3 regions of the Undibacterium sp. TJN19 genome follow, and region 2 is predicted to be linked to each of the others. Evidence: predicted binding sites of a transcription regulator. Region 2 holds the regulator's gene; each other region holds the start of a gene.
The links. Region 2 encodes sigma-54, which starts transcription at its own class of promoters, with help from an activator protein. Its sites were predicted from a motif close to TGGCANGNAANCTGCTTT; they were not measured.
Positions count from the first base shown of each region.

Region 1 (4,268 bases), on a different contig from region 2:
GTCCTGTATGCAGGCATAGGGGTCGTCAGCCGCACATCAGATATCTCTGAATATTATGTTGCAGGGCGTCGTGTACCCGCTGTTTTCAACGGCATGGCCACCGCCGCTGACTGGATGTCGGCGGCCAGCTTTTTAAGCCTGGCGGGTGGCCTGTATTTGCAGGGCTTCGACGGCCTCGCCTACATCATCGGCTGGACGGGCGGCTTTTGCCTGGTGGCGATGCTGATCGCGCCCTACATACGCAAATTCGGGCAATACACCATACCGGATTTTCTGGGCGAGCGGTTTGCCGGCCACCCCGAAAACAATGTGGTCAGAATATTGGCTGTGTTTGCCACGGTATTCATCTCTTTCATCTATGTGGTCGCGCAAATCTATGGCGTGGGCCTGATCACTTCGCGCTTCACGGGGGTGGATTTTTCGGTCGGCATCTTCCTGGGCCTGGCCAGTATCCTGGTCTGTTCTTTTTTGGGCGGCATGCGTGCTGTTACCTGGACGCAGGTGGCGCAATACATCATCATCATTATCGCGTTTCTGATACCGGTGGCCTGGTTGTCGATCAAGCATACGCATAGCCCGGTAGCACAGTTTTCTTATGGCGCTGTTTTGCCGGCCCTGGTCGACAAGGAAAAACAGTTTGCCAATGACCCGAAAGAGCAGCAGGTCAGGGCCATTTACCGCCAGCGCGCAGATGAGTTACAAAAGAAAATACAGCAGTTGCCGCAATCATGGGAAGAAGGCCGCTTTGAATTGCAAAACAAGCTTGATGACCTCAAATCCGGCAATGCGTCTTTGCTGGAAATAAAAGCAGCCGGACGGGTCCTGGCGAATTATCCCAAGTCGCCACAGGAGGCACAAAGCCGCTGGAACGATGCCAGAAACAATTATCTCGCCAAGGCCCAACCCGGTTTTTCGCAATACACGCCCTATGCGGCCAAAGACCAGAAAGAATCCGATAACAAACGCAATAACTTCATGGCGCTGGTCTTGTGCCTGATGATGGGTACTGCCGCCCTGCCGCATGTGCTGGTGCGTTACAACACCACGCCTTCGGTCAAGGAAAGCCGCGACTCGGTATTCTGGTCGCTGTTTTTTATCACACTGTTATACCTGACCATACCGGCGCTGGCGATACTGGTGAAATACGATATCTATAATTCACTGGTGGGCACAGAATTTTCCAAACTGCCTTCCTGGGTCACTTACTGGGCCAGCATAGACCGTGTCAATCCACTGGTGACGATCACCGATATCAATCACGATGGCATCGTGCAACTGGCAGAAATTGTGCTCGATGGCGACATCGTCGTACTGGCCACGCCTGAAATTGCCGGTTTGCCGTATGTGGTTTCAGCCCTGGTGGCTGCGGGTGGCCTGGCGGCGGCACTGTCGACGGCTGATGGCCTGTTGCTGACGATATCGAATTCCCTGTCGCATGACATCTATTACAAGATCATCGACCCGCAGGCGTCAACCCAGAAGCGCGTGACGATTTCGAAATTATTTTTGCTGGTTGTCGCACTGGTGGCGGCCTATGTGGCGTCACTAAAGCCTGCTGATATCTTGTCGCTGGTGGGGGCGGCATTTTCTGTTGCGGCCTCTACCCTGTTTCCTGCGCTGGTATTGGGTATTTTCTGGAAACGGGCAAATCGCCAGGGAGCAATTTGCGGCATCATCACGGGCTTTGTGGTGTGCGTGTTTTACATGCTGTACGCCCATCCGCTGTTTGGCGGCAGTGCCGGGAATCAGTGGTTTAATATTGCGCCTATTTCAGCGGGTGTATTTGGGGTGCCGGCAGGGTTTATCAGCATGCTGGTAGTCAGTTATCTGACGCCCAAGCCGGATCAAAAAACCATGGAGTTGGTCGATTTCATCCGCGCACCTGAGTAAAAACGATAAAATGCGATCGGTGGTCGTTACTGAACGTCAACGGCACTCTTGCCTTGCTGCGCAATAGTATAAGCTGCCTGTCAGCGTTTTTTTCAGACTGTCGCTGTTTGCCGACACGCCAGTTGGCATTGAAGCTGAACTGGCACGTTTCTTGATATGCTTAAGTTGAACCGTAACCGCGAGACTTGAACATGGCAAAATTTTTCAATGAAATGGCGGCCGAATATGCCGGTACGCCCGGCAACACTGTTGATACACGAGAGCATTATCGTGAATTTTGCAACTGGCTGGGGCAGCAGTCAGCAGAAACACTACAGCGCAAACGCGCTGAAGCTGACCTCAGCTTCCGGCGTGTCGGTATCACCTTCGCTGTTTATGGCGACGATGCCGGTACAGAACGCCTGATCCCTTTCGATATCATCCCGCGCATTATCCCAGCCAGCGAATGGTCACATCTGCAAAAAGGACTGGTACAGCGTGTGCAGGCACTGAATATGTTCATCCATGATATCTATCATGACCAGAACATCATCAAGGCCGGCATCATCCCGGCAGAACAAATCTACAAAAACGCCCAGTACCGGCCAGAAATGCAGGGTATTTCGGTGGCATCTGACATCTACGCCCACATTGCCGGGGTCGATATCGTGCGCGCCGGCCAGGGTGAGTTTTATGTACTGGAAGACAATTTGCGCGTGCCGTCCGGCGTGTCTTACATGCTGGAAGACCGCAAGATGATGATGCGGCTGTTCCCCGAGCTGTTTGCACGTAACAAGATCGCCCCGGTTGACCATTACCCCGACATGCTGCTCGATAACCTGCGCTCCGTCGCACCCATGGGTGTGGATGACCCGACTGTCGTCGTGATGACGCCGGGCATGTACAACTCGGCCTATTTCGAACATGCTTTCCTGGCACAGCAAATGGGTGTGGAACTGGTGGAAGGGCAGGATTTATTCGTCAATGACAATGCGGTATTCATGCGCACCACGCGCGGCCCCAAACGTGTTGATGTGATTTACCGCCGTATTGATGATGACTTCATGGACCCGCTGGCTTTCCGCCCCGATTCTTCACTCGGTGTGCCTGGCTTGCTGTCGGTGTACCGCGCTGGTCGCGTCACGCTGGCCAACGCCATAGGCACGGGTGTGGCTGACGATAAATCAATTTACCCTTTCGTGCCTGACATGATCAAGTTCTACCTGACGGAAGAACCTATCCTGAACAATGTGCCGACTTACCAGTGCCGCAAGGCTGAAGACCTGTCATACACATTGGCAAACCTGTCTGAACTGGTTGTCAAGGAAGTACATGGCGCAGGTGGCTATGGCATGCTGGTTGGCCCAGCATCAAGCAAACAGCAGATAGAAGATTTCCGCCAGCGCCTCCTGGCAAAACCAGACGGATATATTGCCCAGCCTACCCTGGCACTGTCTGCCTGCCCGACGTTTGTCGAAAGTGGTATCGCCCCAAGGCATATTGATCTGCGCCCCTTTGTCTTGTCTGGCAAAACCATTTCCATGGTGCCGGGCGGCCTGACACGTGTCGCGCTGCAAGAAGGCTCGCTGGTGGTGAATTCATCACAGGGTGGTGGTACCAAAGACACCTGGATACTGGAAAATTAATCGCTTTTTGAAAAAACTGAGGCTTCAAGTCTTGTCACCCGTGCATCGCATGCCAGTACAAGGCCAGCCTGACCGGTTTGTTTTTACAAAAAGCACTGAAGATTGAAGGAGAAAGACCATGTTAAGCCGTACTGCCGATCATTTGTTCTGGATGGCGCGTTACACCGAACGCGCCGAAAACACAGCCCGCATGCTGGACGTCAATATCCAGACCACGATGCTGCCACAGTCTGCCGAAGATGCAGAGCAAGGCTGGCGCGCCATGCTGGGCATATCAGAATTGCAATCTGCCTTTGACCATCAATATGGTTTGCTGACCAAAAAGGATGTACTCGACTTCATGGTCAGGGACCCGATGAACCCGTCTTCGATCGCATCCTGCCTGAAAGAAGCACGCGAAAATGCCCGTGCCGTACGCGGCACGCTGACCACCGAAGTATGGGAAACCCAGAATGCCACCTGGCTGGATATGGAAGAAAAACTGTCCCACAGCCTGCTGGAAAACGACCCCAGCCAGTTCTTTGAATGGGTCAAATACCGTTCGCACCTGTCACGCGGCGTGACGCTGGGCACCATGCTGCGGGATGAAGCCGTTCACTTTATCCGCCTGGGCACCTTTATTGAGCGTGCAGACAATACGGCCCGTATTCTTGACGTGAAGTTTCACGGTGCCAAGGAAAGCCAGGGCAGCAATGATAGTGTGCAAAGAGAATTTTATTACTGGGCAGCGCTGTTGCGTTCTGTCTCTGGCTT
Region 1 is NZ_JBMPPL010000002.1:590,129-594,396, reverse strand. Features, by position in the region: gene ACO0LH_RS10930 (sodium:solute symporter family protein) at 1-1,890, shown strand, start outside; gene ACO0LH_RS10925 (circularly permuted type 2 ATP-grasp protein) at 2,082-3,515, shown strand; gene ACO0LH_RS10920 (alpha-E domain-containing protein) at 3,634-4,268, shown strand, end outside.
Region 1: the regulator sigma-54 is predicted to act here: its motif matches at 2,031-2,048, upstream of ACO0LH_RS10925 (circularly permuted type 2 ATP-grasp protein).

Region 2 (4,268 bases):
CCGGCTATCTGTTCTGCACTGACTTCTACCAATGTTGCTGGCGACCAGCGTGGCGTATTGTCTTTGTCTACCACCAGAGCGCGTATGCCTTCCAGTACCTCACCATGTTTGAAACAATGGCGTACCATATTTCTTTCCATGCGCAGGCAGTCAGAGACTGACATGGCAGCACTGCGGCGCAACTGCTCCAGCGTGACTGACATCAGCAAGGGAGAGCGCTTCTGCATCACCGCCAGGGTCTGTTGTGCAAATTCGGCATTATTTTCTTGCAGCTTTTCGCAGATGGCCTTAACGCTATTACCATTGAAATCCTGGTCTATCACATCTCTCTGTATTGCCAGTTTGCTGTTCTCTGGCTGTATTTGTGCTGTGAACGGTGCAGCAAATTCACGTATGGCCACACGTATATCCGCGGCATCTGTCTGCTCCAGCAAACCCAGTAAAGCCGGTATCCCGGATGTCGGTACAAAGACATCTGCCAGATCAGCGTATAAGGCATCAGCTGCCGTAATGATTTCACCTGACAATCCCAGATAGGTGCCCAGCTCGCCCGGGGCCTGCGACAGGAAATAACCCCCGCCAACATCCGGGAACAGGCCGATATTCACTTCCGGCATGGCCATCTTGGTGCGTTCGGTGACGATGCGCAGACGGCAGTCTTCACCCGCCTGGGCGATGCCCATGCCACCACCCATGACCACGCCATTCATCAGGGCGATATAGGGTTTTGGGTAAAAATGAATCAAATGATTTAAAGCGTATTCTTCAGTGAAAAAATCTTCCAGCAGGGCAGAATCACCCTTGGGTGTTGCCGTGCCCACATCATAAAAGAAACGGATATCGCCACCGGCGCAAAAAGCCTTTTCGCTGCTGCTATGAATAAACACCGCACGTACGCTGGCGTCGTTTTGCCATGCCAGCAGGGTCGTGGTCAGCGCCCGCACCATGTCCAGCGATAGCGAGTTCAGCGCCTTGGGTCTGTCGAGTGTGATGAAGCCTATATGGTTCTTGACGGAAGTGAGTACAAATTCGCTCATGGTGATTCGCTATGCAGGGTAAGGGACGAAGCTGTTATTCTAACTTTGCAGGCAGTGCACGTCACTAGATGTATAAGCATATGCAGAAATAGCGCAAAGAAATTTTCTGATTGTGCGAATGCGACGGATTGTCTGGCGCTAATCAATGACTCAGTCAACATGAATAATGTATATAAATGATGACTTTGCCATGCTTGGTGACGGCTCAACGATGAGTCAATAAAGCATCAATAAGGTCTCAAGAAAACAAAAAGGACGCCTTTCGCGTCCTTGTTTTGGATGCCATCAGCCCGATCAGGGCTATGGCTTACACGTCTTGGGCTGACGCCGGATCAGGTATGTGCTTGATCGCATCGTGCTGGTGACTTTGTATTTTATCTTTATGTTTGATGACCTGGCGATCGAGTTTATCGACCAGCGTATCAATCGCTGCATAGAGATCGTGTGCCAGACTTTCAACATGGATATCTTTACCGCTGATATGCAAATTAATGTCTGCTTTGTGCCTTTTTTCCTTTTCCCGGAGCTTGTCCACCGTCAGGATGACGGCGATATCAATGACCTGGTCGAAATGCCGCCTGATGCGCTCTAACTTGGTATGTACATATTCACGAATTGCAGGAGTTACTTCGACGTGATGTCCACTGATTGTGAGATTCATACTGTGCTCCTATAGTGATGTTGCTTGCCATTACGAAAAGCTCTTTGCGTTCAAATAACATTGAGCTAAATCATATATAGCAATTCAAACCGTGATTACAAGGACTACTTACAAAGATTTACGCAGGCTCACTGGGGGGATTTTGAGGGCTTCACGGTATTTGGCAACTGTCCGTCGGGCAATTACCATGCCCTGTTCACCCAGCATGTCTGCAATTTTGCTATCAGAGAGTGGGCTTTTCTGGTCTTCTGCTCCTATCAATTGCTTGATGAGTGCCCGTATCGCGGTGGAAGATGCTTCTCCCCCTGTTTCCGTCGCGACGTGGCTGCCGAAAAAATACTTCAACTCAAACATGCCATGTGGGGTCAGCATGTATTTTTGGGTTGTTACACGTGAGATAGTGCTCTCGTGTAATCCTAGTGTATCAGCAATTTCGCGCAAAACAAGGGGGCGCATGGCAACTGCACCGTGGGTGAAAAAGTTACGTTGTCTTTCAACTATCGCTTGTGCAACGCGCAAAATGGTATCAAAACGTTGCCGCATGTTCTTGATGAGCCAGCGCGCTTCCTGCAATTGTGAACCAAGTCCACTTTCACCGCGGTTTTGTTTCATGATGTTGGCGTACATGCTGCTGACGCGCAACTTTGGCATTACATCCTGATTCAAGAGCACCTGCCAGCCATTCCCTGACTTTCTGACGATGACATCGGGCACGACATAGTCTGAATCATCGGCAGTAAAGGCGATACCTGGCCGGGGTTTGCATTGCCTGATGACAGTTTGTGCATCGCGCAAATCTTCATCATCGCAGTCCAGTATTTTCTTTAATTTCGTGAAATCCCGTTGTGCAAATAAAGTGAGTTGTGTCTCAACAATATTTAGTGCAAGGCGGCGTGTCACGAAAGCAATCCTGGGCAGGCGCCTGATTTGCAAGGCCAGGCACTCTGCCGGGCTGCGCGCACCCACACCTGCCGGGTCAAAGCTTTGCAGCATGTTGAGCGCGAAGGCCAGCTCTTCCGGTTCTATGCACAATTCCAATGGCAAACTGGCATGGATTTCATCCAGGGTTTCAGTCAGATAACCATTGCTGTCGAGTGCATCGATCATCAGCTCTACCAGCGCACGGTCGCGTGGCTCGCGCAGGTTCAGGCGCATTTGCTCCAGCAGGTGTTCGCGCAAGGTAGTTTGCGCTGCGCCCAGTTGTGGGCGGCCATCTTCATCATCGCTGGCTGCTGCGCCATGGTGACCATCATCGAAGCTCCAGTCGTCTTCATTGGTGCTCATGGTGTCATTGCTGGCAGGGGCTTCAGCTTCCTGGTTTTGCTCTGTGCTTGCGGCTGCTTCTTCGCGTATGGCTGGCGCTTCCATGCCGGCATCCGCGGCACTGCTGCTGGTGTTGATGGCACCATCGGCCAACAGACGTACAGCATGGTCAAGCGGGTCATCGACACGCTCAAGCAAGGGGTTTTCTGTCAGCAGGGTTTCCAGTTCCTGATGTAATTCCAAAGTGGAGAGCTGCAATAACCGTATCGATTGTTGCAGTTGGGGCGTTAATGCCAGATGCTGGGAAGTACGTAGTTGCAGGCTTTGTTTCATGATGATTCCCGTCACATCCGGAAGTGTTCCCCCAGATAGACGCGCCGCACGGATTCATTTTGTATGATGTCGTCGGGTTTGCCACTTGCCAGTACAGCACCCTGATTGATGATGTAGGCATGATCGCAAATGCCCAGGGTTTCACGCACATTGTGATCGGTGATCAGCACGCCGATGCCACGTTCTTTCAAAAAGCGCACAATGCGCTGGATTTCGATGACGGCAATCGGGTCGACCCCGGCAAAGGGTTCGTCGAGCAAAACAAAGCGGGGATTGGTCGCCAGCGCACGTGCGATTTCCACACGACGGCGCTCACCGCCAGATAGCGACAAGGCCTGGCTTTCACGAATTTTTTCAATCTGTAAATCCGCCAGCAGGGCATCGAGACGTTCATCGATTTCTTTGGTCGAAAGAAATTTTCCGTGGGCATTTTTCTGTAATTCCAGAACAGCGCGGATATTGTCTTCGACTGTCAGCTTGCGAAATACTGAAGCTTCCTGCGGCAAATATGACAAGCCCAGCACCGCCCTTTGATGGATGGGTAACTGAGATATATTGACAGCATCTATCGTGATGTCACCTGCGTCCGATGGCACCAGGCCAACGATCATGTAGAAAGAAGTTGTTTTGCCCGCACCGTTCGGGCCGAGCAGGCCAACGACTTCGCCGCTTTTCACTTGTAGCGATACGTCACGTACTACCTGGCGCGCGCCATAGCGTTTTTGCAGCCCTTTGACGAGCAGCGTACTAGCAATTGCCGTCATCTTAATTGGCCTGTTTTTCAGTTTTTGGATGCAAAATTATTTTGACACGACCATCGCCATCGACATGCTTGCCGCTGGTTGAATTGGCACCATCAAAGACATCGTTTTTGCTGTCATAGGAAAGATATTCACCCTCTTGTTCCTGGGTGACTTTTTTACCTTCGAGGTAGCGTATCTTTGCCTTGGAAATAAATTTCACGACCTCGGTAC
Region 2 is NZ_JBMPPL010000001.1:686,725-690,992, reverse strand. Features, by position in the region: gene ACO0LH_RS03230 (enoyl-CoA hydratase/isomerase family protein) at 1-1,037, opposite strand, end outside; gene hpf (ribosome hibernation-promoting factor, HPF/YfiA family) at 1,345-1,698, opposite strand; gene ACO0LH_RS03220 (RNA polymerase factor sigma-54) at 1,807-3,294, opposite strand; gene lptB (LPS export ABC transporter ATP-binding protein) at 3,306-4,058, opposite strand; gene lptA (lipopolysaccharide transport periplasmic protein LptA) at 4,060-4,268, opposite strand, start outside.

Region 3 (4,268 bases), on a different contig from region 2:
AAGTATTGATCAGTGAAGGCCAGGGCAGGCAATATCGCCTGGCGACAGAAGTCATGCAGATTTTCCGCGCGCATGCATGGCCAGGCAATTTCCGCCAATTGACGAATCTCTTGCGCACCGCCATCGTTATGACAGATGCCGATATGGAAATCCGCCAGGAGCATCTGCCCGATGATTTTCTTGAAGATGTGCAGGCCGCAGTCATCCACAACGCAGCCAGACTGCCATCTTCTTCCGAAAGCCTTGAGGCTGTGGAAATGGAAGCCATACAGCAAGCCCTGCAACAGCATCATGGCAATGTATCTGCGGCCGCCAGGGCATTGGGCGTGTCACGCAATACGGTTTATCGCAAACTGGCGAATCTGAAAGATGACTAAAGTGATTGTGGGCCGTGTAACACTATTGTACCCAGCATATCATTTTCTTCATCAGTAAACAGGCGTGAGCGTGTCAGGAAACGCCTGCCCGTACCATTGTCGAGTGAAAACATGCCACCCATGCCATTGACCACATCAATGATCAATTGTGTGTGCCGCCAGTATTCAAACTGATCACTGCCCATATAAAACGGCGTGCCATCCAGATCACCCAGATACACGTCGGCATCGCCTATACCGTATTCATTCCTGGCATAACACAGCGGTGAACTACCATCACAGCAACCGCCAGACTGGAAAAATAATAGTGGACCGTATTTGGTTTGCAGCGCACTGATAAATTCCAGCGCTGTGGGTGTAGCGGTGACGCGGGCGGGGATAGTGGTCATTTTGTTTGTTTCGGTTGTTTTACGTAAAGACCGAAAAGCTCACCACAGAGGCACAGAGACACAGAGAAAAACAGGATAAGATCTACGTCTGTTTTGTAATGTCTCTGTAGCTCAATAAGTCAATTGAAGTATAAAGAGAAGACGCAAGTTTTGGTCTTTAGTTTTCTCTTGCCTTTCTCTGTGTCTCCGTGTCTCTGTGTTGAGAGGCCTTGAACTTAATGTTTACTAAAAGAACCCCATCGCATTTGGGTTATAGCTCACTAGCAGGTTTTTAGTTTGCTGATAGTGGTCCAGCATCATCTTGTGGTTTTCACGCCCTATGCCGGATTGTTTGTAACCGCCAAATGCTGCATGCGCAGGATACAGGTGGTAGCAATTGGTCCAGACGCGGCCAGCTTCGATGGCGCGACCAACGCGGAAGGCGCGGGAACCATCGCGGGTCCATAAGCCAGCGCCCAGGCCATACAGGGTATCGTTGGCGATGGCTATCGCATCTTCTTCATCCTTGAAGGTAGTCACGGACACTACCGGGCCAAAGATTTCTTCCTGGAAGATACGCATCTTGTTGTGGCCCTGGAAGATGGTAGGCTTGACGTAATAACCCTTGGCCAGGTCGCCTTCGAGTACAATCCTTTCGCCGCCTGCCAGGAGTTGCGCGCCTTCCTGTTTGCCTATGTCGAGGTAAGACAGGATTTTTTCCAGTTGTTCGTGCGAAGCCTGTGCACCTATCATAGTGGCGCTGTCTAGCGGGTTGCCCTGTTTGATGGCGGCAACACGTTTGATGGCCCTGGCCATGAACTGGTCGTAGATGGATTCCTGTATCAGCACGCGTGAAGGGCAGGTGCAGACTTCACCCTGGTTCAGCGCAAACATGGCAAAGCCTTCCAGGCATTTGTCGAAGAAGGCATCGTCCTGCTCCATGACATCGGCAAAGAAAATATTTGGCGACTTGCCACCGAGTTCCAAAGTCACTGGAATAAGGTTTTGCGACGCATATTGCATGATCAGGCGGCCAGTACCGGTTTCACCGATGAACGCAATCTTGGCGATGCGCTTGCTTGATGCCAGTGGCTTGCCTGCCTCCAGGCCAAACCCGTTTACGACATTGAATACACCGGGTGGTAGCAGATCTTTGATCAGATCAACCAGTACCATGATGGAAGCAGGTGTCTGTTCTGCCGGTTTCATGACGATGCAATTGCCTGCGGCCAAGGCGGGTGCCATTTTCCACACCGCCATCAGGATAGGGAAATTCCAGGGAATGATCTGGCCGACGACGCCCAGCGGTTCATGAAAGTGATAGGCGTAAGTCTGGTCATCGATCTGTGAAACCGAGCCTTCCTGCGCACGTATGCAACCGGCGAAATAACGGAAGTGATCTATCGCCAGCGGGATATCTGCCGCCATGGTTTCACGTATGGGTTTACCGTTGTCTATGGTCTCTGCGGTGGCCAGCAGGGTCAGATTGGCTTCCATGCGATCAGCGATCTTGTTGAGGATATTGGCACGGTCGGCTGGCGAGGTTTTACCCCAGGCCACTTTGGCTGCATGGGCAGCATCGAGTGCCAGTTCCACATCTTCTGCGGTGGAACGCGCCACTTCGCAAAAAGCCTGGCCAATGACAGGGCTGATGTTCTCGAAATATTCACCCTTCACTGGGGCCACAAATTTACCGCCTATGAAATTATCGTAGCGTTTGGCGAAAGGATTGCTGATACCGAGTTTGCTGATGTCTGCCATATTCATGATGGTGGTCTCCGTTGTTTATTAGATGGTGCGCATAAGCTGCGACACGGGGATAACAACGCAAACGGCGTGCCATGCTGGAGATGATTTCCTGATGGAAAAATGTGGCGATTGCAAACTGGATATAGAGAAGGTACAGAGGGGATTTACTGCTGATGCTGGTGATGGATTTGCCAAGAATAAATACGTGGAGAATCCAGGTGTCACATTATTTCGCAACTCTGATCAGACTGTCACAATTTGAGACAGTCTGATCGTCAACTTTATTACTTGCTTATTGCTTACCCACGCAACTTCGCAAACGCCGCAGCCATCGCATTACCAGCAGGTGCTGGTGCCTGGGCTTGCGAGCGGTGTTGATTGAGTCGCTTGGCATCATTGCGGTCACCACGCTGTTCTGGCTTGCTGCCAGCGACAGGCGCAGCATCCATCAGGCGCATGGTCAGGGCAATGCGCTGGCGTTTGACATCGACTTCCAGCACTTTCACTTTAACGACCTGGCCAGCCTTGACGACTGTATGTGGGTCCTTGACGAAGGTGTTGGACAAGGCAGAGATATGTACCAGGCCATCCTGATGCACACCAATATCAACGAAAGCGCCAAAGGCGGCAACGTTGGTGACTACGCCTTCCAAAATCATATCAGGGCGCAAGTCCTTGATTTCTTCTACGCCGTCCTTGAAGGTGGCGGTAGTGAATTCAGGACGTGGGTCACGACCTGGTTTTTCCAGTTCACCGATGATGTCGGTGATGGTCGGCACACCAAATTTTTCATCGGCGTATTTGGCCGGATTCAAAGACTTCAGCAAGCCAGTGTCGCCGATGACACCCTTTATATCCTTCTTGATATCCGCAAGGATTTTTTCTACTAGCGGATAAGATTCAGGGTGGACTGCCGACGCATCCAGCGGGTTGCTGCCATTCATGATGCGCAAGAAACCGGCGGCTTGTTCGAAGGTCTTGTCGCCCAGGCGCGGTACAGAGCGCAAGTCGGAACGTGAATTAAACATGCCCTTGGCATCGCGGAAATTAACGATGCTTTGCGCCACGCTGGACGACAAGCCAGACACACGTGCCAGCAAAGGTGCAGAAGCCGTATTCACATCGACACCAACCGCATTCACGCAATCTTCAACGACGGCATCGAGTGATCGCGCCAGTTGTGACTGGCTGACATCATGCTGGTATTGGCCAACACCAATGGATTTAGGATCAATCTTCACCAGCTCAGCCAGCGGGTCTTGCAGGCGGCGTGCAATTGACACTGCACCACGGATGGATACATCGAGGTCAGGCAATTCTTTGGAAGCAAATTCAGAGGCGGAATACACCGATGCACCAGCTTCAGAGACCACGATCTTGGTCAGCTTGAGTTCAGGTTTGAGTTTGATCAAATCGCCTGCCAGCTTGTCGGTTTCACGCGAAGCGGTACCATTGCCGATAGAGATCAGCGAGACATTATGCTTGGCTGCCAGTTGCGCCAATACATGCAGGGAACCATCCCAGTCATTGCGCGGCTGATGTGGGTATATCGTCGCGTATTCAACTACTTTACCTGTCGCATCAACGATCGCTACCTTGACGCCGGTACGCAGGCCAGGATCCAGACCCATGGTGGCGCGTGGGCCAGCAGGTGCTGCCAGCAGCAGGGCTTTGAGGTTACGGGCGAAGACATTGATGGCTTCGATTTCTGCGGTTTCGCGCAGCTTGCCCATCAACTCAGTATCGAGATGCATGAAGACTTTGACACGCCAGG
Region 3 is NZ_JBMPPL010000004.1:329,760-334,027, forward strand. Features, by position in the region: partial or broken gene ACO0LH_RS15055 (sigma-54-dependent Fis family transcriptional regulator) at 1-377, shown strand, start outside; gene ACO0LH_RS15060 (DUF779 domain-containing protein) at 374-766, opposite strand; gene adh (aldehyde dehydrogenase) at 992-2,512, opposite strand; gene ACO0LH_RS15070 (Tex family protein) at 2,794-4,268, opposite strand, start outside.
Region 3: the regulator sigma-54 is predicted to act here: its motif matches at 2,570-2,587, upstream of adh (aldehyde dehydrogenase).